2 regions of the Leptolyngbya sp. O-77 genome follow, and region 1 is predicted to be linked to the other one. Evidence: predicted binding sites of a transcription regulator. Region 1 holds the regulator's gene; the other holds the start of a gene.

Region 1 (11,630 bases):
GGAAGTGACCGACGATGCGGCGCTATTTGAGCAATGTGGGCTTGCGGTGCGGATTGTGCAGGGTGAAGAGACGAATCTGAAAGTGACGACTCCGGTGGATTTGGCGATCGCCGAATTTATCCTGCGCGATCGCCAAAAGCCTGCAAACCTCTGAGCTTAGCCGTTCCAGCTTAATGCTCACTCAATCACCTGTTCATCCGACAAGTTGAGCCAATCTTGGATTTCTTGACCCAACCAATCTAGCTCTGCTGGCGTTAAATCGGTCAGGGCATATTTTTGATTATCAATCCAAATTACAAGCATCGGCCAGATAGGAAATTGTCTAATCTGATTTTCACTAACCTGTTCGACTTTTCTAAAAAGAGAGCGTTGAAGCTTGACCTGATCTCGCTGAAAAACAGTAGAAACACTGTGTAGTTTCACGCCTAAAAACTTACTAGACAGAAATATAGAGTCTTGATCTTGTGCTTTAACTAATCGTAATTGGATCGTGGCATAGCTCGAAGCCAGGGCAAAAGGGGCCGCGAGGATGAGCAGTCCAACTCCGGCAAATAGCGCCCATCCGAATAATTGGGAGAAAAATAATTGGGAGAAAAAAGATGATTACAGTAAGCACACCATAATAAGCTCCTAAAACGATCAGAAACAGAATAAATAATGGAGAGGGCAGCGATCGCGCAAAAGATGGCACAAGGGATGAGGTTCGTGCCTGCTCAAGCAACTTAGGGCGATCTGGTTTTTGGCGAACCGAGAGCGGCGGGACTTGAATAAGCAGCTCTTCTGCACTTTTGGTGAGCGTTATTTTACTACTTGTAGGTTTATCGATTGCCGACTCGTTCTCTGATTGCAATGCCTCTAATTCTTGCAATGCTTCGCGACTAGAAACAAACCGCCGATTTGGGTTAATTTCTGTCATCCGTCTTAGCCAGCGCCTTAGTCTTGGAGATAGATGGCTCGCTTGATTAACCTGATCAGACGGGTTAGACACACTTTGCTCAACCAAATCTGCGGGATGCCGACCTGTTGCTAAATGAATCAGCGTTGCGCCTAAGCTATAAAGGTCAGAAGTCGGAATTGCCCTGCCGCCAAATTGCTCTGGAGGCGCATATCCGTAGGTGCCGGTAATCGTCCAGGTGCCGCCTTCTTGAAAGACCGAATTTTGAACAGAGCCAAAAATTTTGAACAGAGCCAAAATCGACAACATAAACTTGCCCTGCGCTGTGAGCAGAACGGTCGGTTAGCAAAATGTTGCTAGGTTTTAGATCTCGATGGATAACAGGTGGACTTTGCTCGTGCAAATAAATCAGGACTTCTAGAATATCTCTGGCGATTTGTTTAATTTCTAATTCACTGAAGGTTCGATGTGCTCGTAGATGCTCCTCCAGAGACTTAGCGGGGGTATAGGTTTGAACAAAGGCAAACCCCTTGAGTGTGGGCAAATCAAGATCAAAGGAATCCAGATATTGGGGAATTGCAGGATGATTGAGCGTTTTAAGAATTCCAGCTTCGCGTTCAAACAGATTGAAATCATCCCAACTAAAGTCATAGCTGAAAATCAAAAGCTTTATGACAACCTGCTGCTGAGTTTGATGATCAAGAGCTAAATAGGTTTGTCGGCCTGGCTTTTTACTAAGTTGTTGTTGAACTTCGTAGCGATCGCCCAAGTTTAGACGTTCCATAGCGCCAATTCTTCATTTTGGAGAGTTGCTATGTAGCTCATCCTGAAGCAGAGTTGACCCCTGATCTTGAGAACAGGATACTCTGGTCTATATTGAGCCGAGCCAGTCGGTTATGCGTTGACAGCTGATTGATTGACAAAAGTTGTAGAGGCTAGAACTAAGACTAGGCAGGAAGTAGAGCTTGGTTTAAGCTGACAAGCTACCACACAAACCAGCACGACCAATGACTCCAACTTCCCGACTTTATGATGCGCTCAATGACTTTGTGCGTCAATCCGAGTACCAATGGCGCGACATACGACATTTGAAAACGCTCTGCAATCGCTGATGGCAGAGGCATTGATGCACTGGAGCAAGCACCAGTTGTACCTGAGTTTGAACACCACCGTGATGTGGAACTGCATGTACAATCTGCCTTGAGGGACGTTGTAGGTTCCTTGACTCTAGATGAGCTTTTATCAGAACGGGAGAAGGTTCAAGATCAAATTGCGCTTATTGTGGGGAAAAGTACGAGACTGGGGTCTGGGAATTGATTCAGTTCAACGACAGGATTTTGATTTGCCTGAAGATCTGAAAAAAGTTATGTCCCGACAAGCCTCAGCCGAGCGAGAAAAGTGAGCAACTATTACTGCAACTATTACTAAAGCAGAGGGCGATCGCATCGCGGCTCAGAACTTAGCAGAAGCCGCGGAGCTAATGCAGAAGAATCCCATTGCTCTTGAGCTAAGAACGCTACAGACTATAGACGGACTAGCCGGCAGTCCTTCTAATACCGTAGTGCTGTTCCCGATGGAATTAGGCAATGCCGTGAAATTTATGGTGAATCCTGCCAAAGAAGATCGAAATTAGCCAACTGAATAGCCCCCTAGAGTCATTCCAAATCCAATGCAAGAGTCGGGTTAAACAACTGCGGCTAAAACCTCACAACTCAAACCATTGGATTGGCGACATTTGATCGAAGGCCTGTTTGAGGGATGCTTCCCACTGTTTGCGAATTTCAGTCAAGTATAAATCATCTTGCTCTAGCCGTAGACGATGCCTAATTTTGTAAGAATTGGCATGATACATAACTAGGTTAATTGGCGGGCCTACCGAGATGTTAGATTTCATTGTAGAGTCGATGGACAACAGAGCGCATTTTGCTGCATCCTCAACGCTCGTGTTGTAGGTCAGGATGCGATCCAGAATTGGCTTGCCATATTTCGTTTCGCCAATTTGCAAAAACGGTGTTTCAGGCGTTGCTTGGATGCAGTTGCCCTGACGATAAATTAGATAAAGCTCCGGCGGCTCGCCCTGAAACTGCCCCGCTAGCAAACAGTTGCAGGAAAAGTCGATTTTGTCGCGCTCCAGCCAGGGGCGTTCTCGCTCCTGAATATGGCGAATTTTTTCGCCCACATAGCAGGCGGCATCGTAGAGCGTGGGCAGCGTGTGGAAGCTCTCGCATTCACCCAATTTCAGGTCGCGGTTGAGGGAATTTACGATGGCTTGGGTAATGGCCAGGTTGCCAGAGGTGCAAAGCAGGATGACTCGTTGATGCGGCTCTGAAAAGTCAAACAGCTTTTGATAGGTGGAAATGTAGTCTACGCCCGCGTTTGTGCGCGAATCTGCTGCCACCACAAAGCCAGATTGGGTAACAATGCCGAGGCAGTAGGTCATAGGGTGAGGAATGTTGAAGCTAAAACACTAGGACTGACTCAGCGTATCAGAAAGGTAGTCCGCTGTGGTTTCTAGCAGGGCGATCGCATTTTCGTACATCATGCGCGTTGGGCCAAGCATTCCCAGACTGCCCACGGGCACACTGCCCCGATGGTAGGTGGTGGAAATCAGCGTACAGCCGCGCATCGGCTCCAGCGGATTTTCGGAGCCGATGCGAATCATCACGCGGCGATCGCCCCCGTCCGAATCAGCCTCAAAAATCAGCGGCCAGAGCTGGTCTTGCTCTGCCTCTAGCACATGCAAAATCGTCTGTACCTGATGCAGTTCGGAAAACTCCGGATGTCGTCGCAGCACCTCCGCCACGCCACTAATGAAGATCTGCGTAGACACAGGCGACTGGGTGCGCCGCTCCAGATCCACCAGCGACACCCGCAGCACGTTGGCATATTGCTCAAACTCGCGCCCTAGCTCTGACCAATCCAGAGAGGCAATGTCACCGAGCGATCGCCCCTTGAAATGAGCATTCAAAAAGTTCGACAAAACCTGTAGCTCCCGCTCTAGCAGTTCAGGATCATCTGGAGATTGGGCAGAATCGGCAGGCGCTTTGGGCAGATCCACCACCACCGACTGCGTTTTGTAAGAATCCAGCACCACAATCAGCATCAGCCGTCCCGGATCAATCTGCACCAGTTGCAAATGGCGCACCTGAGCCACTGTGCTTTGGGGCATCGTCACCAGCGCAATATAGCCGCTGAGCGTCGAGAGAATCTGCGCCGCACCATGCAGCACGGCTTCCAGGCTCCAGCCTTCGGCATCCAGCTGCTGCGCCAGCACTCGATCAACCCGGCGAGCGGCCTCCTCCGATGGGATCATCAGCTGATCTACATACACCCGATAGCCCGAATCGGACGGCACGCGCCCCGCTGAGGTGTGTGGCTGATAGAGCAGACCCTCGCGCTCCAGATAACCCATCACATTGCGAATCGTCGCCGAACTGACGCGGGGGTTAAATTCTTCTACCAGCGCCTCAGAGCCAACGGGTCGAGCCGTGACAATATACTGACGCACCGTAGCGCTGAGTACCTGCTGCTGGCGGTTATTAAGCTTGACTGGAGTAGCCATCTCAGCCTGATTTCTTATGGATTTCTTAACGTATTAATGTGATCGTAATTTAGCGCCTCTGAGATTGTCTATGCGTAGCCAGACATACTAAGCCAGAGATCCGCAGGGGTAAAGCCAGAGAGGGAATGAATCCCCAAAAATCTGACAAAAACAAAATTGCCTCTCGACGCTGTGGCACAATACCTGTCTAATTGGGCCCTAGAATCCATCTTTCAAGGTTGCTAAGGCAGTCTAGGTCGGCCGATCTATTCCTTTGCGACTCCAAACCTCTTCTAAACTTCTTCCAAACATTCTCTAAGTACCTATGTCTACTTCTTACCCCCGCGATCTGGTCGGCTATGGCCGCCACACGCCCGATCCACGCTGGCCCAATCAGGCCCGTGTGGCGGTGCAGTTTGTAATTAATTATGAAGAGGGCGGTGAAAACTGCATCCTGCATGGCGATGCGGCATCGGAAGCGTTTTTATCAGAAATTGTGGGTGCATCGCCGCTGCTGGGGGTGCGCCACATGAATATGGAGTCGATTTATGAATATGGCAGTCGGGCGGGTTTTTGGCGGCTGCATCGGCTGTTTACCCAGCGGCAACTGCCCGTGACGGTCTACGGCATTGCGATGGCGCTGGAGCGCAACCCAGAGGCGGCGGCGGCAATGGTGGAAGCCGGGTGGGAAATTGCCAGCCACGGCTATCGATGGATCGACTATCAATATGTCAGCGAAGAGGTAGAGCGCGAGCATATCCAAAAGGCGATCGCCATTCAGACGCAGGTTACGGGCAGTCGTCCCCTCGGTTTTTATCAGGGGCGCATGAGTCCGAATACGCGGCGGCTGGTGGTCGAGGAGGGTGGCTTTCTCTACGATGCCGACAGCTACTCCGACGATCTGCCCTATTGGGTGCATGACTACGGCAAGCCGCATCTGGTGATTCCCTACACGCTGGATAACAATGATATGCGCTTTGCCACTGCTCAGGGGTTCAACTCCGGCGATCAGTTTTTTGCCTACCTGCGCGATGCCTTCGACGTGCTGTATGCCGAAGGAGCCGATGCACCGAAGATGATGAGCATTGGTCTGCATTGTCGGCTGGTGGGCCGGCCCGGCCGCGCCGCTGCCCTGGCCCGTTTTCTCGACTACATCATGCAGCACGATCGGGTGTGGGTCTGTCGCCGGATTGATATTGCGCGACACTGGCATGAGCATCACGCGCCAGGTTCCCGATAAAACGGTTGCAGAATTGACGGCTTGCGGTTCAGGTATAAGCAATTCCGGGTTGAACTTGAGTTTTTCATTACGAATCCAATTCGACCTGAGGGGCGATCGCGGTTGCAGGGCAAAAGTTTTCCCGTAGTATCAGAAATAGGGTTAGCTCATAGGCAATTATTGCTATTGGATTCTAGAACTGGGCGACCCCCCTACTGCCGTTTCAAGTATTTTGAGAGGACTGTTGCATGGCAACCTACAAGGTTACGCTGATCAACGAAGCTGAAGGACTGAATACCACGATCGAAGTGCCTGATGATGAGTACATTCTCGATGCGGCAGAAGAGCAAGGCATCGACCTGCCCTACTCCTGTCGTGCAGGTGCTTGCTCGACCTGCGCTGGCAAAATCAAAGAGGGCACCGTAGACCAGTCTGACCAGTCTTTCCTAGACGACGATCAAATCGAAGCAGGCTACGTGCTGACCTGCGTTGCCTATCCCACCTCTGACGTGGTGATTCTGACCCATCAGGAAGAAGAGCTATACTAAGCTGCTGACTGGTTTTGAATTGGTTTTTGAACTTAAAACGGGCTGTCTTTTCGAGCAATTAGCTCTGTGAAAAGGCAGCCCTTTTAGTCTTAATGGGGCTGGGTTGGCAGTTTAACTTTGGATCGGTAGTTGCCAAAACGAACTCATAGCGAGTATGATTTAGAAAGGTTGTATCGAGAAGGTTGCATTCGGGATGTTTCAGGATCACTGGGGGCAGTATTTCTAGGGGCGGTATCTCTGCCAGCACCGACTGCCTGCCAGCAACGCAATGAGGCGGTTTCCGGTCGGTCAACCGACGCGAGGTAGAGCCATCACCCTCAGCAAACGTCTCTTTGGAAGGATGAAGATTTCATGAAAGTGCTGGAAACTAGAGGCAACTGAAGACTTTGGAGCAGTGCGGTTGGTTTGTGTGTGTGCTGGCTCTTGGTGATTGATCTGTGGTCGGAGGGGTTCTTCATTGAGAAGGTGTCTCTGTAGCCTTGAGCCGTCGCCGAACTGTTCTGTGTCGCTCTATCAGTGACTGGCTAATTGTTTGGGTTGCTAAATGTTTGGACTGAATTTGGATAATCGTTAAATAGTGAGGTTTTCGTATGACAACGACACTAGAGGCTCGTCAAACTGCTTTGGTCAAGGCGCTGAATCGCGAACAAGCGAATACGCTGGTCGCCTACTTGAACTACAAGAAGTATCACTGGATGACCTACGGACCGCTGTTTCGTGACCTGCATCTGCTGTTTGAAGAACATGGCAATGAGATTTTTGCCATGCTAGACGAGCTGGCCGAGCGGAGCCTGATGCTGGATGGCACGCCGATTGCCGACCCCGCAGACTATCTGCCTGCCGCCACTGTGAAGCCGTCTAAGGGCAAGCTGAAGGTGCGGGAGATGGTGGAAGAGGCGATCGCCACTCACGAACACATCATCACGGAAATGCATGAAGATGCTGAACTGGCGGACGATGCGGGCGATATCGGGACGGCTGACTTGCTGACCCGTCTGGTACAGGTTCACCAGAAGCACCGCTGGTTCCTGAAGGAGATCCTGAAGCAAGGTGATGGACTGCTAGATGGCTAGGAGCTAAGCAGTGAGGAAGGTTATACTGTCCTGACGCTTGATATCTGACGGATTTTTCACTAATTCTGGTTTCTCCACTCATTTTCGGTGAATGCGATCGCCCGGATGGTCTGCCAAGCAGCAGGTTTGTCTGGGCGATCGCACTTTTTTTGCGAACTCTTTCGCGCTTTTTTCGCGCATTTCTACGGAGGGCGATCGGATCTTTTTTGAAAAAAGGGCGATCGCCTCCGAAATTCTACGAAGCCCCGGTGAAGTTAATCCCTGCGAGGCACGATAGCTTCGCAGCATACACAGCCGTTACGTTTTCGATACGCATACCTTACGCATACCTTACGCATATCTTACGCATGGGCTACGCATAAGCCGCGTACTGTCTACGCAACGTCAAACTTACCCATACAAAAGTACCCATACATAGGATAAGGAGTCTGCACCTTATGGTGACTATTCAAGAAAAGCGCGAATTGGTAAACCAAACCCGCGAAACCAACCGTGCCGTTCAGGTTTACGACTATGCCGACCTCAGTGGCGTAGCGATCAACCTGCCCTCCAGCCAGCGTGTGAAGCTGACGGGGATTGTCGGCGACGGACGGGCCCAAATCAAAGAGCCTGTGATTGGCTGGGTCAACGCGACTTTCCTCAGAGTCCCCACCGAGATCCGCAAGGGCGCACGCTATCGGGTTCGGATGACCAGCGCACCCAACGGGCTGCTAGCCTACTGGGAGCCGGGCAAAGCCCAAAACGACGGCCCCGCAGGTGGCGCAACGGTATTCCTGACGGAGCCGCAGGATAGCTACGTCGAAGGTGGCCGCAGGTTTGTTCGCGTGTTCTACACCGGCAAGGCCAACAACGAGCGCATCGGCTATGTGTCTCAGGGCCCCATCGGCAGCAATCTGGGCCAGCCCAACAGCAACTTTGAGGGGCCGCTGTAGGCGATCGCCTCTGCCCATCAAAGTTTGATCTGAAGTTCAACTGATTTAACTCATCCAGTTCGGTAGCGCCGTTGGGTCTTTTCTCTCTCAGACTCCGACGGCGCTTTCTTTACGGCGCTTTCTTTATAGAGCTTATGCAGTTGGAAGAATCTCTTGCCTGATTAAACCTGGAATTTTAAACCTGAAATTTAATGAACTCGCGTCAATTTACGTGATGGATTCCTCACTTGTGGCAGATTCGGCGCTATAGTCAGGCGGGGGAGAATGGTATACGGTTTAGATCAAGTAGCATGGCACGCAAGCGAGTTAAGCCGCAAAGACGTTTTACTGCGTCGAGTGGGGCATGGGAGAAAAGCAATATGGACAACCAGACCGACACGAAAACCACCTCCACCCTGGAGCGAACCGACGCATCAGCGCCCGACCCTGCGGCAGAAAAAGGCTCTGAGACTGAGACGGCGAGTGCTGAGATGGAGAATGAGGCGATCGCCCCTGAAGGTTCCCCTGAAGGTTCCCCTGAACCTACCCCTGAAGGTTCCCCTGAACCTGCCCCTGAACCTGCCCCTGAACCTACTCTGGAACCCGCCTCCGATACGGCTCCCGGTGCAGTGCCCGATCTGCAAGCCGCCCTGGAAACCTCGCAGGCCAACGAAGCCATTCTCCAGCGCAAGATTGCAGCCCTGGAGGCCGAGTTAGCCGCCCAGCAGACTCAGATTGACCAGCTCAAGGCAGAAGCTGCCGCTGCCGCCCAGTTCAAGACTGAGCTCGATGAAACCAAGCGCGTCATTGTGCAGTTGACAGAACTAAACGCCAAACTTAGCGCAGAAGCCAAATCCGCCGCCGCTCCCCAGCCCCTCGCCCCAGCCGTCGCCCAGCCCGCTGCCCAATCCGCTCCCCAAGCTGCTGAAAAAGCGACTGCTGCTACTCCGGCTCCCCGCAAAGAGGTGCATCCTGGCCACGAGCCGTCGCAAACCTCCCAGCTAGAGCTACGACGCACGCTGCAAACGCCTCCGCCGCTGCCCGGCCCTGTCGCTCCATCCATCAGCAACGACGAAATCGGCTGGGTGGACTAGAACCCAGAGGTTAGCGACGAAGGCGGATTGACTTGCCCTACTGCATTCGGTCAATCGTGCGGTACTGAATTGCTTCGGCAACGTGGGCGGTTTGCAACCCCTCCTCGCCTGCTAGATCAGCGATTGTGCGGGCGACTTTGAGAATGCGATCGGTGGCGCGAGCCGACAGCCCCAGCTTGCGAATGGCTCCTTCGAGCAGCGCCTGAGTCGCGTCGTCCAACCGACACCATTTCCGCAGGTGGCGGCTCTGCATCTCGGCATTGCAGCGCAGCCCTTCGCTCTGAAGCCGCGTCTGGGAGCGACTCCGCGCCTGCTGCACACGCTGGCGCACGGTCTGCGAGTCTTCGCCTTTGGGCTGCTGGATCATTTCTTCTGGCTTCAGCCGATTCACCGCGACTTGCAGGTCAATCCGATCCATCAGCGGCCCCGACAGCTTGGCCCAATATTGCTCGCGCCCGCGGGGGGAGCAGGTGCAAGCCTGCACCGTGTCGCCAAAATAGCCGCAGGGGCAGGGGTTGGTGCTGGCGACCAGGGTGAACTGTGCCGGAAAAGCGACAGACTGGCGCGTGCGCGAAATGGTGACGCAGCCATCTTCGAGCGGTTGCCGCAGAAACTCCAGGACATCCCGCTTAAATTCAGTCAGCTCGTCTAAAAATAAAACTCCTCGGTGTGCCAACGAGATTTCTCCGGGGCGAGGGAAACTGCCGCCGCCGACCAGTGACGGGCCTGAGGCGGAGTGATGGGGGCTGCGGAAGGGGCGATCGCACACCAGGCTGCCTCGTTCCTTCAGCAGTCCGGCGACGGAGTGGATTTGCGTCACCTCCAGCGCTTCCTCAAAGCTGAGCGGCGGCAGAATGCCGGGAAGCCGCCGGGCCAGCATGGTTTTGCCGCTGCCCGGTGGGCCCACGAATACCAAATTATGTCCCCCAGCGGCGGCAATTTCCAGGGCGCGGCGGGCCTGGGCCTGACCTTTCACGTCTTTGAGGTCGAGGCCGGTAAAGGGCGATCGCGCGAGTTCTTCCGTCGCATTCACCTGGAGCGGCTGATAGCGATCGGGATGGTTTAGAAAATCTGCCACCTCCGACAAATGCTGGAAGCCGTATACGTCAATGCCCTGCACTAGGGCGGCTTCGCGGGCATTGTCGGCGGGCACCACGATGCCGCGCATTCCCAGTTGCTTGGCCGTAGCGGCGATCGCCAGCACACCCGCCACCGCCCGCAGCGACCCATCCAGCGACACCTCACCCAGCAAAATGAACTGCTCCAATAGCTGCACATTTACCTGCTCCGAAGCCGCCAAAATGCCCATGCTAATTGGCAGATCAAAGCTGGGTCCCTCTTTTCGCAAATCCGCCGGGGTCAGGTTGATCACCACCCGCCGCATCGGAAAGGCATAGCCTGCGTTTTTCAGTGCCGCCTTCACGCGCTCTTTGGATTCCTGCACAGCCGTATCGGGCAGCCCCACCACCACAATTGCGGGCAGCCCCCCGGCGATATCCACCTCCACCCCCACCTTCATCGCGTCGATGCCGATCAGCGAAGCGCTCCAAACTCTTGCTAGCATGATCCACCCTGTTGTCTCCAGTCCTCAGAATGCCCGAAAGGGCAGAGGGGGGGAACAGGGGGTTAGGGGGTTAGATCGATAGCGGGGATCAGGTGCTAGGGGTCAGGGGTCAGGGTTGAAAAGCTAGCTGCATCAGGCTTGGCTAATTTCGACTTGTCGTAACCTGTATGTCTAGAGACATATCACCTATCCTGGGGCGCAGGGAACCAGCCCCCAGCCTCCAGCCCCCTGACCTGCCAGCGGGCTGGTTGTTTATGATGGTTGAGAAATGCACGCCTGCACGATTCCCACAGGGATCGCTTCGCGAATCGCCCATGAGCCGCACTGTCCCAATTTCCAAGCGTTTCAAATCTGCTTCGTCTTCCCGGCTGCCGTGGTATGGGCTGGGGCTGGCGAGTCTTTTTGGGGTGTCGCTGGCGCTGCGGCTGTGGGGGTTGGGGCGATTCAATACGCTGGTCTTTGACGAGGTATACTACGCCAAGTTTGCGGCGGCGTTTTTGCAAGGGAAGCAGGAATTTGGCGGGCATCCGCCCCTCAGCACGTACCTGATTGCGGGCGGCATCTGGCTGTCAGAGCGGCTGGGCTGGGGCGGGCCAGAAACCTACAACGGGCTGAGTGGGCTATACATTTCAACGATTAGCTACCGCTGGCTGAATGCCGTGACGGGAGCGGTGATTCCGCTGGTGCTGGGGGCGATCGCCCATTTGCTGACCGGGCGAAAGGCGATCGCCTTACTAACGGCACTGCTAGCAGCCTGCGAAGGATTTTTACTCGTCGAATCGCGC
Region 2 (11,630 bases), 200 kb from region 1:
CGAGGGTTCGCCAACGCCCGTGGTGGCGTTTCTGTCGGTGGGTTCCAAGGCGGCGGGGTTTGCCCTGGCAGTTCGCCTGCTGGTGACGGCGTTTCCTGCGGTGTCTGAGCAGTGGCAGTTTGTGCTGACGGCGCTGGCGATTCTCAGCATGGTGCTGGGCAACGTGGTGGCGCTGGCGCAAACCAGCATGAAGCGGCTTCTGGCCTATTCCTCGATTGGTCAGGCGGGTTTTGTGATGATCGGGCTGATTGTGGGTACCGAGGCTGGCTATTCCAGCATGGTGTTTTATCTGCTGGTGTACCTGTTCATGAACTTGGGTGCGTTTGCCTGCATCATTCTGTTTGCGCTGCGGACGGGCACAGACGAAATTGCCGAATATAGCGGTCTATACCAAAAAGACCCGCTGCTGACGCTGGCCCTGAGTATTTGCCTGCTATCTTTGGGAGGCATCCCGCCGCTGGCAGGCTTCTTTGGCAAGATTTATCTGTTCTGGGCGGGCTGGCAGGCTGGGGCCTATGCGCTGGTGCTGGTGGGTCTGGTAACGAGTGTTATCTCCATCTACTACTACATTCGCGTGGTGAAGATGATGGTGGTAAAGGAGCCAGATGAGATGTCTGAGTCGGTGAAGAACTATCCGCCGATCCGCTGGACGCTGCCGGGAATGCGACCGCTCCAGGTAGGCATCATCACGGCGCTAATCTTCACCTCGCTGGCGGGCATTCTGTCCAATCCGCTGTTCACGCTGGCGAATGACTCGGTTGACAATACCCCCATGCTGCAACCGGCGCTGCGAGTGGAGCGGGCCCTGATGGCGATCGCCCGTCAAAATCCCGTGGAGTAGGGCTGCGGCCGCACTCCAATGGAAGGGGAAGCGCGAAGAAGGAATAAGGAAGAACGAAGAGCGAAAAACGAGGAATGAAAAGTGGGTGACCCATCGCCAAGCGATCAGCCACCCGCTTTTTAATCGCGATTTTGCGATCGCAGTTTTGCGATCGCGGTACGAAAACTACAAAACACAAAAATCACACGACGGTCAGGTCGCCCTGCACATCCAGCCGCTTAAAGTTGCCCAGCGTCAGGTAGCGTTCGGTCAAGGTTTCGGCGATCGCTGGGGTGACCCAGCCTAGCTGCTTGAGCAGGTGAACCGCGACGGCATACTTGGCCCGCTTGGCTCCGTCCATCACCTTGATCGCCAGCCCCATGCCTTCGCCCACGCGGCCAATGCACTGAATCCCCTCTGCACCAGACTTGCTCACCAGCGCACCTTCTGAGAGGCGCATCACTTCTGTATCAAACTCGCCCTCGCCTGCCACCAGCATGGGGTGATGGGTCATCGCTCGCACAATGCGTTCCAGATCCAGGCTGCTGCCCGATGCAAGCTGGGCAAACAGCGTGGCCATCTGCCCCAGTTGCATAAAGTAGGTCGGTGCGCCGCAATCGTCGTGAGCGGAGATAAATTCTGCCGCAGGCATCCGCAGCAGTTCTGATACCTTGGACAGGATGAGCGTCTGCACCGGGTGGTTGCGCTGCAAATAATCGGAGGTGGGATAGCCAAGCTGGCGGCAGACCGCTAGCATTCCTGCGTGCTTGCCAGAACAGTTATATTCTAAGGGGCTACGCTTGCCTTCGGGAATCGGGCATTGCAGCATCGACGGGTCCACGTCGCAGCGCCAGAGAATGTTGAACACCTGGCGCACCTGTTCGATGGTGCCCCGGTGGGAACTGCACATGATTGCCAAATCGCGATCGCTCAACCCAAAGCGCTCCAGTGTGCCCGTGCTGGTGACGGCCATCGCCTGAAACGGCTTGAGCGACGAGCGCACAAAGGACGCTGTTTCCGCACTGCCCGCAACTGATAGCACGCGACCACGGTTGTCTGCGACTGCTGCCTGCACCAAGTGTCGCGACTCGATAATGCCCTCTCGCAGTAGCCGAACTTCTAGCTCTGCGGTCTGTACTCGTTTTCCCCTAGTCATTCCTGGCCTTAGCTATTTCCGGTAGATAAAGTCCAGCGTCTTCCGCCTCTAGGACTGTGACACACTGCGTCCACTAGCGCAATAGAAACGCCATGATGTGTCATAAGACGGTTTGACGGCAGGTGTTTGGGAGCAAGGCGATGCGAGTCAACCGTGTACGCTGCGAGTCAACCGTGTACGCGAGGAAGTCAGGTCAACGAGCTACGCTGAGAGAGAATGACCCAGATAATGCCACTGAGAACCAACAGTAGCCCAAAGATGGCAAACGTGCGCCAGAGCCGCTTCATGATGGGCTGGATCTGGTAGCTCACGATTAGGCGATCGCGCTGCAACACCTCTTCGGGCTTCGTCCAGGTCTGGCCGTCATACCAGCCCGATTCTTCATAGAACACGGTTTCTTTGGAGAGGCGATCGCGCACATACCACCAGCCCAGCGTCAGCCGCACCAGCGCCAGCAGCGGAATCACGCAAGCCCCTACCGCCGCGCTCAGGGCAAACAGCGCTGGATATTTCGCGGGCGGAAAGCTGACCGCCGCCACAGGCCCAGACACCGCCCAACTCAAGCCCCAGAGAATCAGAATCGGCTTGATGTAGGACCAGAGGTCGAGCGTCGCCCAGCGAAAAAACCAGGACTCTTGCAAGTCTTGAAACTCATTGATGGGTTGTTGCTCGGAGGGAACCGGGCAGACGGGCAGAGAGGATTTCATGGGCAACGAGTGGGCTGCATCCTAGCGCGAGGTGGGAAACAGTGAACGAAATGTGCTGACTTCTCGCGTCATCCGCACTGAGTCTGGTTTCAAATCGGATTCTGAAAACAATCCTGAATGCAGTCTACTGTAATCCACGAATCTGGTGTAGCTAGGGGCAGACAGACGGCGGAAGGCGGAGCCGAAAGTCGCGCTGCACAAGGCTTTTGTGATTTCCAGGCTCCTCGCTACCTTGTTTAACCCCAGCCGTACCGGATAAAGGACACTCGACCCAGTGAGAGTCTAGTTAAAAGATCCCGGTTAAATGCCCCTTCTCAAGTCCGTCAAACGTGGCCCTAGCCTTTTGCAGAGGTGCTTGCGCCTTGAAGTGCCGCAAAAGACAGCCGCTCGGCGTGTCCCCAAAATGCTTCCAGGTTGTAGAACTCGCGGTCTTTTTCGAGGAAGATGTGGGCAATGACATCGCCGTAGTCGATGAGGACCCAGTTGCCCTCGGCTTGCCCCTCGATTCGCACGGGCACCCGCTGAAGTTTTTCCTTCACCGTTTGCTCAATGCTGTTGGCGATCGCCCTCACCTGCACGTGCGAAAAGCCCGTCACCAGCACAAAATAATCTGCCAGGTAGGACACATCCGCCACTTTCAGGAGCACAATGTCATCCCCTTTGCGGTCGTCGGCGGCTTGGGCGATCGCCAGCGCCAGGTCATCGCTGCTGGAGTCGGTTTCGACGGCGAGGCGAGGGGCGGATGCATCAGCAGCCAACCGGGTAGAAAGCAGGGCCTCTAGCGGAGATTCATGGGTCATCAAATGTTCAGTACCTCTAGGTTTGATAGGACAGGGCTTGATAGGAAAACAGATTCAGGACTGGCTGAATCGAGATTGCAGGCAGAATAGCAAAAAAACAAAGTTTTGCATTGTGTGATGAACAACGAAGCAGCGGGCAAAAAATAAAATCAAGTTGCGGTAAATCTTGGGGCCGACCAAGTTGCAGCGCGATATGCCTCGGCGGCGGGGCTGCGCCATCGCCCTGAATCTGCCTGGAGAAACCAGTTGCGGGTTTGCAGGGCGCGGGGATGAATTAAATGTCCAGCGTCCAGCAGATATTTGAAGGTATAGTCGCAGGTCATCCAAACTGCTTGCGTTAAATTTTGTTGACTAACCATTCGTAAATGGTTGAGTTCGGCGGTGTCGCCGCGCCCCGGCTCTAGCGTGTCTGCCAAAAACACGACGCAGCTCAGGGCACTCATGCCCGGACTGCCAAGCGTATGGTTGGCGATCGCCGCTAGCACCTCTGCATCCGTGACACCAAATTCTCGCTGCGCCACGATCGCTCCTACATCGGCATGGAGCAGATGCGGATTGGCTTCGTCTACCGGATCGAGCGGCAGCCCCGCCTCGTCCGCGATGCTCAGCAGCGTTTGGGGCTTGAAGTATTTCGCCAGATCATGCAGCAGCGCCGCCAGGGCCGCCCGCTGAGGCTCAAGGTTATGAACCTGGGCCAGGGCGATCGCCATCTGCTCGACCCCCAGCACATGCTGCACCCGCGAGGCTGGAACCTGAACCTCTAGCCAGTTCAGAATGCGGCTCCGCAGCGCGTCATCGTCTAAATCAACCATGCTGGATTCATGTTGCTTGAGGATGCATTAGGAATGCGTAGATCTGCTCACCGTCTCCTGCCAAGTGAGTCAATTGTAGCGCAGGTTACGGGATGGCTTGCTTACCGCTGGGATTGGGGACGACGGGCTGGCTCGGTGGCACTCGTTGGGCTGCTGGCTTTTGAATCGCTGGGCGTGGAACCGTTTGGCAGCGTCCCAGTAGGTCGAGTGGCAGCGGGCGCGGGGGACGGGGCGGACGTTTCTGGCGTTGCCGAACCGACCAGCGAGTAGAATAGCTGTTCATAGGCGGCGATCGCCTGCTCAAAGCGATAGTGCTGGAGGGCATACTGTCGCCCTTGGTGGGCCCACGCGGCCCGCTGCGGCGCATCGTCATAGACCGAGCGCAGCGCTTCCGCCAGTTGCTCCGGCTGCTCCGGCTGCACGACCGTTCCCGCTTCGCTGTGCAGCACCAGTTTTGCCAACTCGCCCTCCATCGGAGCCGAGGCCACCACCGGGCAGCCGCTCGCCAGCAGCAGTTGAAACTTTGACGGCATGTTAAAACTCACCACATTTTTGCGCTGCACCACCAGCCCCACGTCTGCCGCCGACATCAGGTCGGGCAATCGCTCCCTCGGCTGAAAGTCAAAAAACTGCACGTTGTCTGCCTGGCACTGCCGCGCATAGTCCTGCAACTGCTGACAGGCCTCGCGCTCGCCCACGATGGCAAACACCAGATCGGGCAGGTCGTGTAGCCGTGCTGCTGCCTCGATCACGGTTTCCATGCCCTGCGTTAGCGCGATATTGCCTGCATACAGCACGATAAATTTGTCCTGCAAGCTGTGCTGCTGGCGAAATTGGTTTTCTGCGGGTGGAATCGGGCGAATAAAGTTTACATCTACCCAGTTGGGAATGCAGATTAGCTTTTGAGGCGATACGCCTTTGTGTTGCAGGTTTTGGGCAAAGCCGTCGGCAATTACGGCGATCGCCGTTGCGGTGCGATAGGCAAACCGTTCCAGCGCCTCGAACGCACGAATGGCCAGCCGATTTTTCACAATGCCCAGCCGCACCGCCGCTTCCGGCAGGATATCCTGCACGTTTAGCACCACCGGACAGCGGTAAATCTTCCCCAGCAGTGCCGCAGGCACACTGACGGGCAGCGGCGGCGTGGTCAGCAGAATCACGTCGGGTCGAAAGCCCCATAGCGCCTGCACGACGCTCGTAATCACAAAGCTGCCGTCTAGCAGCACCCGCCCCAGCAGCCCTGGCCGCGGCCGAATCCAGACATAGCAGCGCTGCACGCACACGCCGTTTTCCACTCGCGTTTGATACAGCCGCCCACGATAGCCCGGATAGATGCGCCGCTGCGGATAGTTGGGCATCCCCGTCACCACGCGCACCTGGTGTCCCCGTTGGGCCAATCCTTCGGCTAGCTCCGTCATCAGCGGCGCAATCCCAATTGGCTCTGGAAAATAGTTGTAGGAATAGATCAGGATCTTCATGCAGCCAGAGGAATCGCCAGCGGAATGAGCATCTTAGCGCAGAAGCCAGGGCTGGCACAGAAGCCGAGAGAACGGAGAACCCACTGTCGAGGTTGAATCAAGGCTGCCCACCCATCGATATTCGGCGTGCTTTCTGATTCAGCGTGCTTTCTGCCTGGTGCGCGTTTGGATGAAATGTCGAAACTTCGCGCTATCTGCCAATTTGCACTCCAGCTTATCGCTTGACCTCAAAACTCTGCAGATGCTCTGGCGGCTCGTATTGCACTGAAACGTCTTTCACAACCGCAGTGGGCGGCCCCTGATGACACCAGCGGATGATTTCTTGAACGCGATCGCCCGGCCCTTCAAACACGGCCTCGACGCGCCCATCTCGTAGGTTTCGCACCCAGCCGTTGATCTTTAAGAGTGTCGCTGTGTCGCAGGTCGAAAAGCGATAGCCTACCCCCTGCACCTTGCCCGAAATCCAGACATGAGCCCGCACCCAGTCGCCCGCAGTCTGTGGTGGTTGTGCTTGCGTCATTTGGTCGATGGCTCCCTACTCAAAAACCATTGAACTCAGCGCTGATTCTATAAGGACCACTTCAACCCGCCACTCCCCAATCCCTAACCCCAACCTCTAAACCCTTAACCCCTGAGTTCGGGAACCCGTACCCCCGACAAAGTTGCTGACGGCCCCCTGCGCCAGGTAAATTAGCACTCAGGAGTTGAGAGTGCTAAATCTTGACTCGATAGCAATGGCTCAATCAGCACACTGACACGTTGCAGGTGGCTCTGCTGGGTTTATAGAGCTTGTTTCCCGGAGGGCGATCGCTCTACTGAATGCCCGGTTCAGCTTCTCAATATGAACGGGAACTTGGAGTGCGTCAAGGGTGCAAGTTCTCCCAGTGCGCGATCTAGTCAACAAAGTTCAGTGATTGAGCAAGATTCTTCAACCCAACTGCAACTTTATCGTCTGGAGAGACTATACGTATGGCTGCTGTGTCCTTGAGTGTTTCAACCGTTAAGCCATTAGGCGATCGCGTGTTTGTGAAGGTCAGCGCTTCCGAAGAAAAGACCGCAGGCGGCATTTTCCTGCCCGACACCGCTAAGGAAAAACCTCAAGTGGGCGAAGTGGCGCAGGTGGGCCCCGGTCGGCGCAATGACGACGGCACCCGTCAAGAACTGGAAGTGAAGGTGGGTGACAAAGTGCTGTACTCCAAGTACGCCGGCACCGACATCAAGCTGGGCGGCGAAGAGTACGTGCTGCTGTCCGAGAAAGACATTCTGGCGATCGTTGGCTAAATTTTGGATTTTGGGTTTTGGATCTTCAAGCTGCGGCACCCTTTGCTGCACTAAGTCCAAGATGCCAAACCGAAACTCGTAGACTTTCAATCGAAATCCTCAATCGCAAATCCAAAATCGGAAACTATGGCTAAGCGCATCATTTACAACGAAAACGCACGTCGCGCTCTGGAAAAGGGCATCGATATCCTGGCAGAAGCCGTTGCAGTCACCCTGGGTCCCAAAGGCCGCAACGTGGTGCTAGAGAAGAAGTTTGGCGCACCCCAGATCGTGAATGACGGTGTGACCATTGCTAAGGAAATCGAGCTAGAAGATCACATCGAAAACACGGGTGTCGCTCTCATCCGTCAGGCTGCGTCTAAAACCAACGATGCCGCTGGCGACGGGACGACGACGGCGACCGTGCTGGCTCATGCAATGGTGAAAGAAGGTCTGCGGAACGTTGCCGCAGGGGCTAACGCCATTTCCCTGAAGCGTGGCATCGATAAAGCGTCTAACTTCCTGGTGGAGAAGATCGCGGAACACGCTCGTCCGGTGGAAGATTCCAAGGCGATCGCCCAGGTTGGCTCTATCTCTGCGGGCAATGATGAAGAAGTCGGCGCGATGATTGCCGAAGCGATGGACAAAGTGGGTCGCGAAGGCGTGATCTCGCTGGAAGAAGGCAAGTCCATGACGACCGAACTGGAAGTCACCGAAGGGATGCGCTTCGACAAGGGCTATATCTCGCCCTACTTTGCCACCGACACCGAGCGCATGGAGGCCATCCTAGATGAGCCGTTTATTCTGCTGACCGACAAGAAGATTACCCTGGTGCAAGACCTAGTGCCCGTGCTGGAGCAAGTGGCCCGCGCTGGTCGTCCGCTGCTGATCATTGCTGAGGACATTGAGAAAGAAGCCTTGGCGACTCTGGTGGTGAACCGTCTGCGGGGTGTGCTGAACGTGGCTGCGGTCAAGGCTCCTGGCTTTGGCGATCGCCGCAAGGCCATGCTGGAAGACATTGCCGTGCTGACGGGCGGTCAGGTGATTACCGAAGATGCGGGTCTGAAGCTCGACAACGTGAAGTTGGAAAGCTTGGGTAAGGCTCGCCGTGTCACGATTACTAAGGACACCACCACAATTGTTGCAGAAGGGAACGAGGCTCAGGTCAAGGCTCGCTGCGAGCAAATTCGCCGTCAGATTGAAGAAACCGATTCTTCCTACGACAAAGAGAAGCTGCAAGAGCGTCTGGCCAAGCTCTCTGGCGGTGTGGCTGTGGTCAAGGTCGGTGCTGCGACCGAAACCGAAATGAAGGATCGCAAGCTGCGCCTGGAAGATGCCATCAACGCGACCAAGGCTGCGGTAGAGGAAGGCATCGTTCCTGGTGGTGGCACCACGCTGGCTCACCTGGCTCCGCAGCTTGAAGAGTGGGCTAAGAGCAACCTGACGGCGGAAGAACTGACGGGTGCGCTGATTGTCGCCCGTGCCTTGTCTGCGCCGCTGAAGCGGATTGCCGAAAACGCAGGTCAGAACGGCGCGGTGATTGCTGAGCGCGTCAAGGAGAAGGACTTCAACGTGGGCTACAACGCCGCCACCGATGAGTTCGTCGATATGTTTGACGCGGGTATTGTTGACCCGGCAAAGGTGACTCGTTCTGCCCTGCAAAATGCGGCATCGATCGCGGGCATGGTGCTGACGACCGAGTGCATCGTTGTTGACAAGCCCGAACCCAAAGAAGCGGCTGGCGCTGGCGCTGGCGGCGGCATGGGCGGCGACTTCGACTACTAAGTTCGACCGTTCGACGACTCAGTTCGACGACTCGGTTGGAACTCCCAGTCGCTACACTGCTGGTGTGGCTCCTGGGAGTCGGACTCAGAGTCGAAGGTCAAGAACATTCAACGAAAAGAGCGATCGTTCCAAGCGGGCGATCGCTCTTTTTTAGTTCTCTTTTAGTTCTCCTGTCACGCCCTATTCCTGCACACACGGCAAACGCGAGGGCGACAGGCGCTCCACCCAGGCTTCAAGATACGCTCGGTTGGCTTGCCGCTGAGCTGGATCGGTCGTATCGAGCGGGTGCGGCAGCGTCCCTAAAATTGCTGCCGTCGTCACGCAAAACATAGATTTTTGGAAGCTCAGGCAGATTTTCACCCGCAGGTCATCTTCGCCCCGCAACCCCTGCCGATAAATATTGTGCAGGTAATCAGGCAGAAAATGGCGCATATCCTGCATCAGCAGCGTGGGCGGAATGCCCCCACCGCCAATCGGCAGCGGATCGGCAAACAGCGCCCCATAGTTAAAATCTGCCTGCTCATGCGAAATTTGGTGCGCCTGGGCGTTGTAAGACACTGTGCCAAAGAAGGGAAACGACCGAAGAAACACCGCTTCCACATAGGGCAGTGCCGTATCGGGCAAGAAGGTCAGCCCCGCTGAAGCGGGCAAGATGTCGTAGGTTTTTCCGCCGATAGACACGGCATAAGTAATGGGCAAAGCTGCTGCATCGACCAGACCTTGCTTGACGTGGGCGACCACATCGGCGATCGCCCTGATTTCTCCCCGGTCGTATCGATCTGAAAGTGTCAGGAACATCGGACTCATAACTCGCCAAAACTGCCCTAGCCCGCTGTAATAGCAAAGCAGCCGCACCTGTTCTACCAAGAAGTCGGGAAACAGATGATTAAGGCCACCCATTAGCGGATTGGACTTGACCTTGGCGCGAATCGCCGTTTTTGCCAGGTTCACAAACTCCGGCGTGTCAAGAAATGCATCCAGACCGCCGCCGCCGTGCCAGAACATGCCTTTCATGCAATATTCGGCAAATTCGTAGTTAATCCGGTCGTGCCACCAGTGGCGCAGCAGCTTGGCTAGCGTGATTTCGCCGTTGAAATATTTGAAAAACGGAAACAGCACCAAAAACTGATGCTCTGAAATGTAAATCAGGTTGCGCCAGTAGGCATCCAGCACCACGCCATAGCTCTTGAGAATGCCTACCACTTCCACAACGTTTTCCGGGGTGTCGGGCAGTAGCGCACCGCCAGACTCAATCCGGTCCACGATGTAGGAAAGGGGATGGGCGGTGGGAGAGGGTGCGGTTAGCATAGCAGGAGCTTCAGGATCTTATAGAGCAAGGGGCTTGGGTGTGGGGTGGTGGGATGGTTGCGTAAGCTGCGTGATCCCTGAATCTTTAAGGACGTTCAAGCAAATGACTCAAAAATTACTCAACGCTTCGGCGGAGGGGGCGGGGGGCCAGCGCAGCGGCGATCGCCCGGTCGTCTAGCGTGCCCAGCGATAGGGAGGTGAGTTCGCTCCAGCGGGTCATCCAGTTGGGCTGAAGCCCCAGGAAGATGACCAAAACAACGACCACAATCGAAGGAATGCGGTCTTTCCAGTAGATGGCCGGCAGGTTCGCTAGGGCGTCGGGCAACCGTCCAAAGAAGACGCGGTTAATCAAATTCAAGAAGTACACGGCTGTTAGCCCAACGCCGAGCATACACAGCAGAGTCTGGATGGGGAAGACCAGCAGGCTGCTGCGGTAGATGATGTACTCAGCAATAAAGCCCACCATGCCGGGAATGCCCGCGCTGGCCATCACCCCCCGCAATCATCAGGGAACCCCACCAGCGGTAGTCCTCGCTCCGGAGTCAGCAGGCCCGCAGCACCGTCACATCCCGTGTGCCGGTCTTGGCATAGACCACGCCTACCAGGAAAAACAGCAGCGCGGAAATTAGCCCGTGGCTGACCATTTGGGCGATCGCCCCGGCGATGCTCAGCGGTGTGGCGGCAGCGGCAGCCAGCAGGATATACCCCCATGTGCCCGACGGGAACTGTAGGCGACGATTTTCTTCATGTCGGTCTGGGCGATCGCCACAAAGGAGCCATACAGCACATTCACCACCGCCAACCAAGCCAGCCACGGTGCCACAAGCTGCCAGGTTTCAGGAAATAGCCCCAGCCCAAACCGCACAATTCCGTAAGTTCCCAACTTCAGCAGCACCCCCGCTAGCAGCACCGAGGCTGGCGTTGGCGCTTCGACGTGAGTATCTGGCAGCCAGGTATGCAGCGGCACAATTGGAATCTTGATGCCAAAGCCAATCAGCAGCGTAATCAGCAGCACCAACTGCGTGGCAATCGGTAGCGCCGGGTTTTGCAGCACCGCATAGTCAAAGCTGCCCGTCCCGCTCAGCAGCGCCAGCCCAAAGAAAGCAGCCAAAATCAGAATTCCCGACAGCGCCGTGTAAATCAAAAACTTGGTGGCCGCGTAGCCCCGTCGTGCGCCGCCCCAAATTGCCACCATCAAATAAAGCGGAATCAGTTCCACCTCATAGAACAGAAAGAACAGCAGCAGGTTCTCTGACAAAAACGCCCCCGCCACGCCCGCTTCTAGCAGCAGCATCAGGCAATACCAGAGTCGAGGACGATTCAAATTGACATCAGTGCTGTAGATTGCCAACCACACCAGCAGGCTGTTTAGCACAATTAGCGGCAGCGACAGTCCATCCACCCCCAGTTTGTAGCTCAGCCCAAGCTGCTCAATCCACGTTAGCGCTTCCTGAAGCTGAAACGCAGCCGCGCTGGTGTCAAACCGGCTGACCAGCACCCCAGT

What was found. The regulator HrcA, encoded in region 1, represses chaperone genes, less so after heat shock. The targets are predictions, from matches to a motif close to ANTTAGCACTCNNNANTNNNGAGTGCTAANT.
Region 2: a site for HrcA is predicted at 6,462-6,492, ahead of groES (co-chaperone GroES). Genes of this name have one in related genera too.

What each region holds. Positions count from the first base shown of each region.
Region 1 is NZ_AP017367.1:349,031-360,660, reverse strand. Features, by position in the region: gene ispD (2-C-methyl-D-erythritol 4-phosphate cytidylyltransferase) at 1-154, shown strand, start outside; gene O77CONTIG1_RS24095 (hypothetical protein) at 178-423, opposite strand; gene O77CONTIG1_RS25315 (serine/threonine protein kinase) at 1,062-1,679, opposite strand; gene O77CONTIG1_RS26525 (hypothetical protein) at 1,965-2,099, shown strand; gene O77CONTIG1_RS01565 (proteasome-type protease) at 2,601-3,335, opposite strand; gene hrcA (heat-inducible transcriptional repressor HrcA) at 3,363-4,457, opposite strand; gene puuE (allantoinase PuuE) at 4,762-5,676, shown strand; gene O77CONTIG1_RS01550 (ferredoxin) at 5,904-6,203, shown strand; gene O77CONTIG1_RS01545 (Dps family protein) at 6,794-7,276, shown strand; gene O77CONTIG1_RS24090 (hypothetical protein) at 7,355-7,564, opposite strand; gene O77CONTIG1_RS01535 (hypothetical protein) at 7,714-8,208, shown strand; gene O77CONTIG1_RS01530 (hypothetical protein) at 8,568-9,281, shown strand; gene O77CONTIG1_RS01525 (YifB family Mg chelatase-like AAA ATPase) at 9,319-10,845, opposite strand; gene O77CONTIG1_RS01520 (phospholipid carrier-dependent glycosyltransferase) at 11,160-11,630, shown strand, end outside.
Region 2 is NZ_AP017367.1:551,563-563,192, reverse strand. Features, by position in the region: gene O77CONTIG1_RS02440 (NAD(P)H-quinone oxidoreductase subunit N) at 1-841, shown strand, start outside; gene O77CONTIG1_RS02435 (asparaginase) at 1,023-1,976, opposite strand; gene O77CONTIG1_RS02430 (CGLD27 family protein) at 2,165-2,683, opposite strand; gene rsfS (ribosome silencing factor) at 3,019-3,483, opposite strand; gene yqeK (bis(5'-nucleosyl)-tetraphosphatase (symmetrical) YqeK) at 3,633-4,295, opposite strand; gene O77CONTIG1_RS02415 (glycosyltransferase family 4 protein) at 4,397-5,773, opposite strand; gene O77CONTIG1_RS02410 (acylphosphatase) at 5,988-6,293, opposite strand; gene groES (co-chaperone GroES) at 6,743-7,054, shown strand; gene groL (chaperonin GroEL) at 7,181-8,818, shown strand; gene O77CONTIG1_RS02395 (CO2 hydration protein) at 8,999-10,126, opposite strand; gene O77CONTIG1_RS27660 (hypothetical protein) at 10,242-10,619, opposite strand; gene O77CONTIG1_RS27655 (hypothetical protein) at 10,669-10,779, opposite strand; gene O77CONTIG1_RS27650 (NADH-quinone oxidoreductase subunit M) at 10,794-11,630, opposite strand, start outside.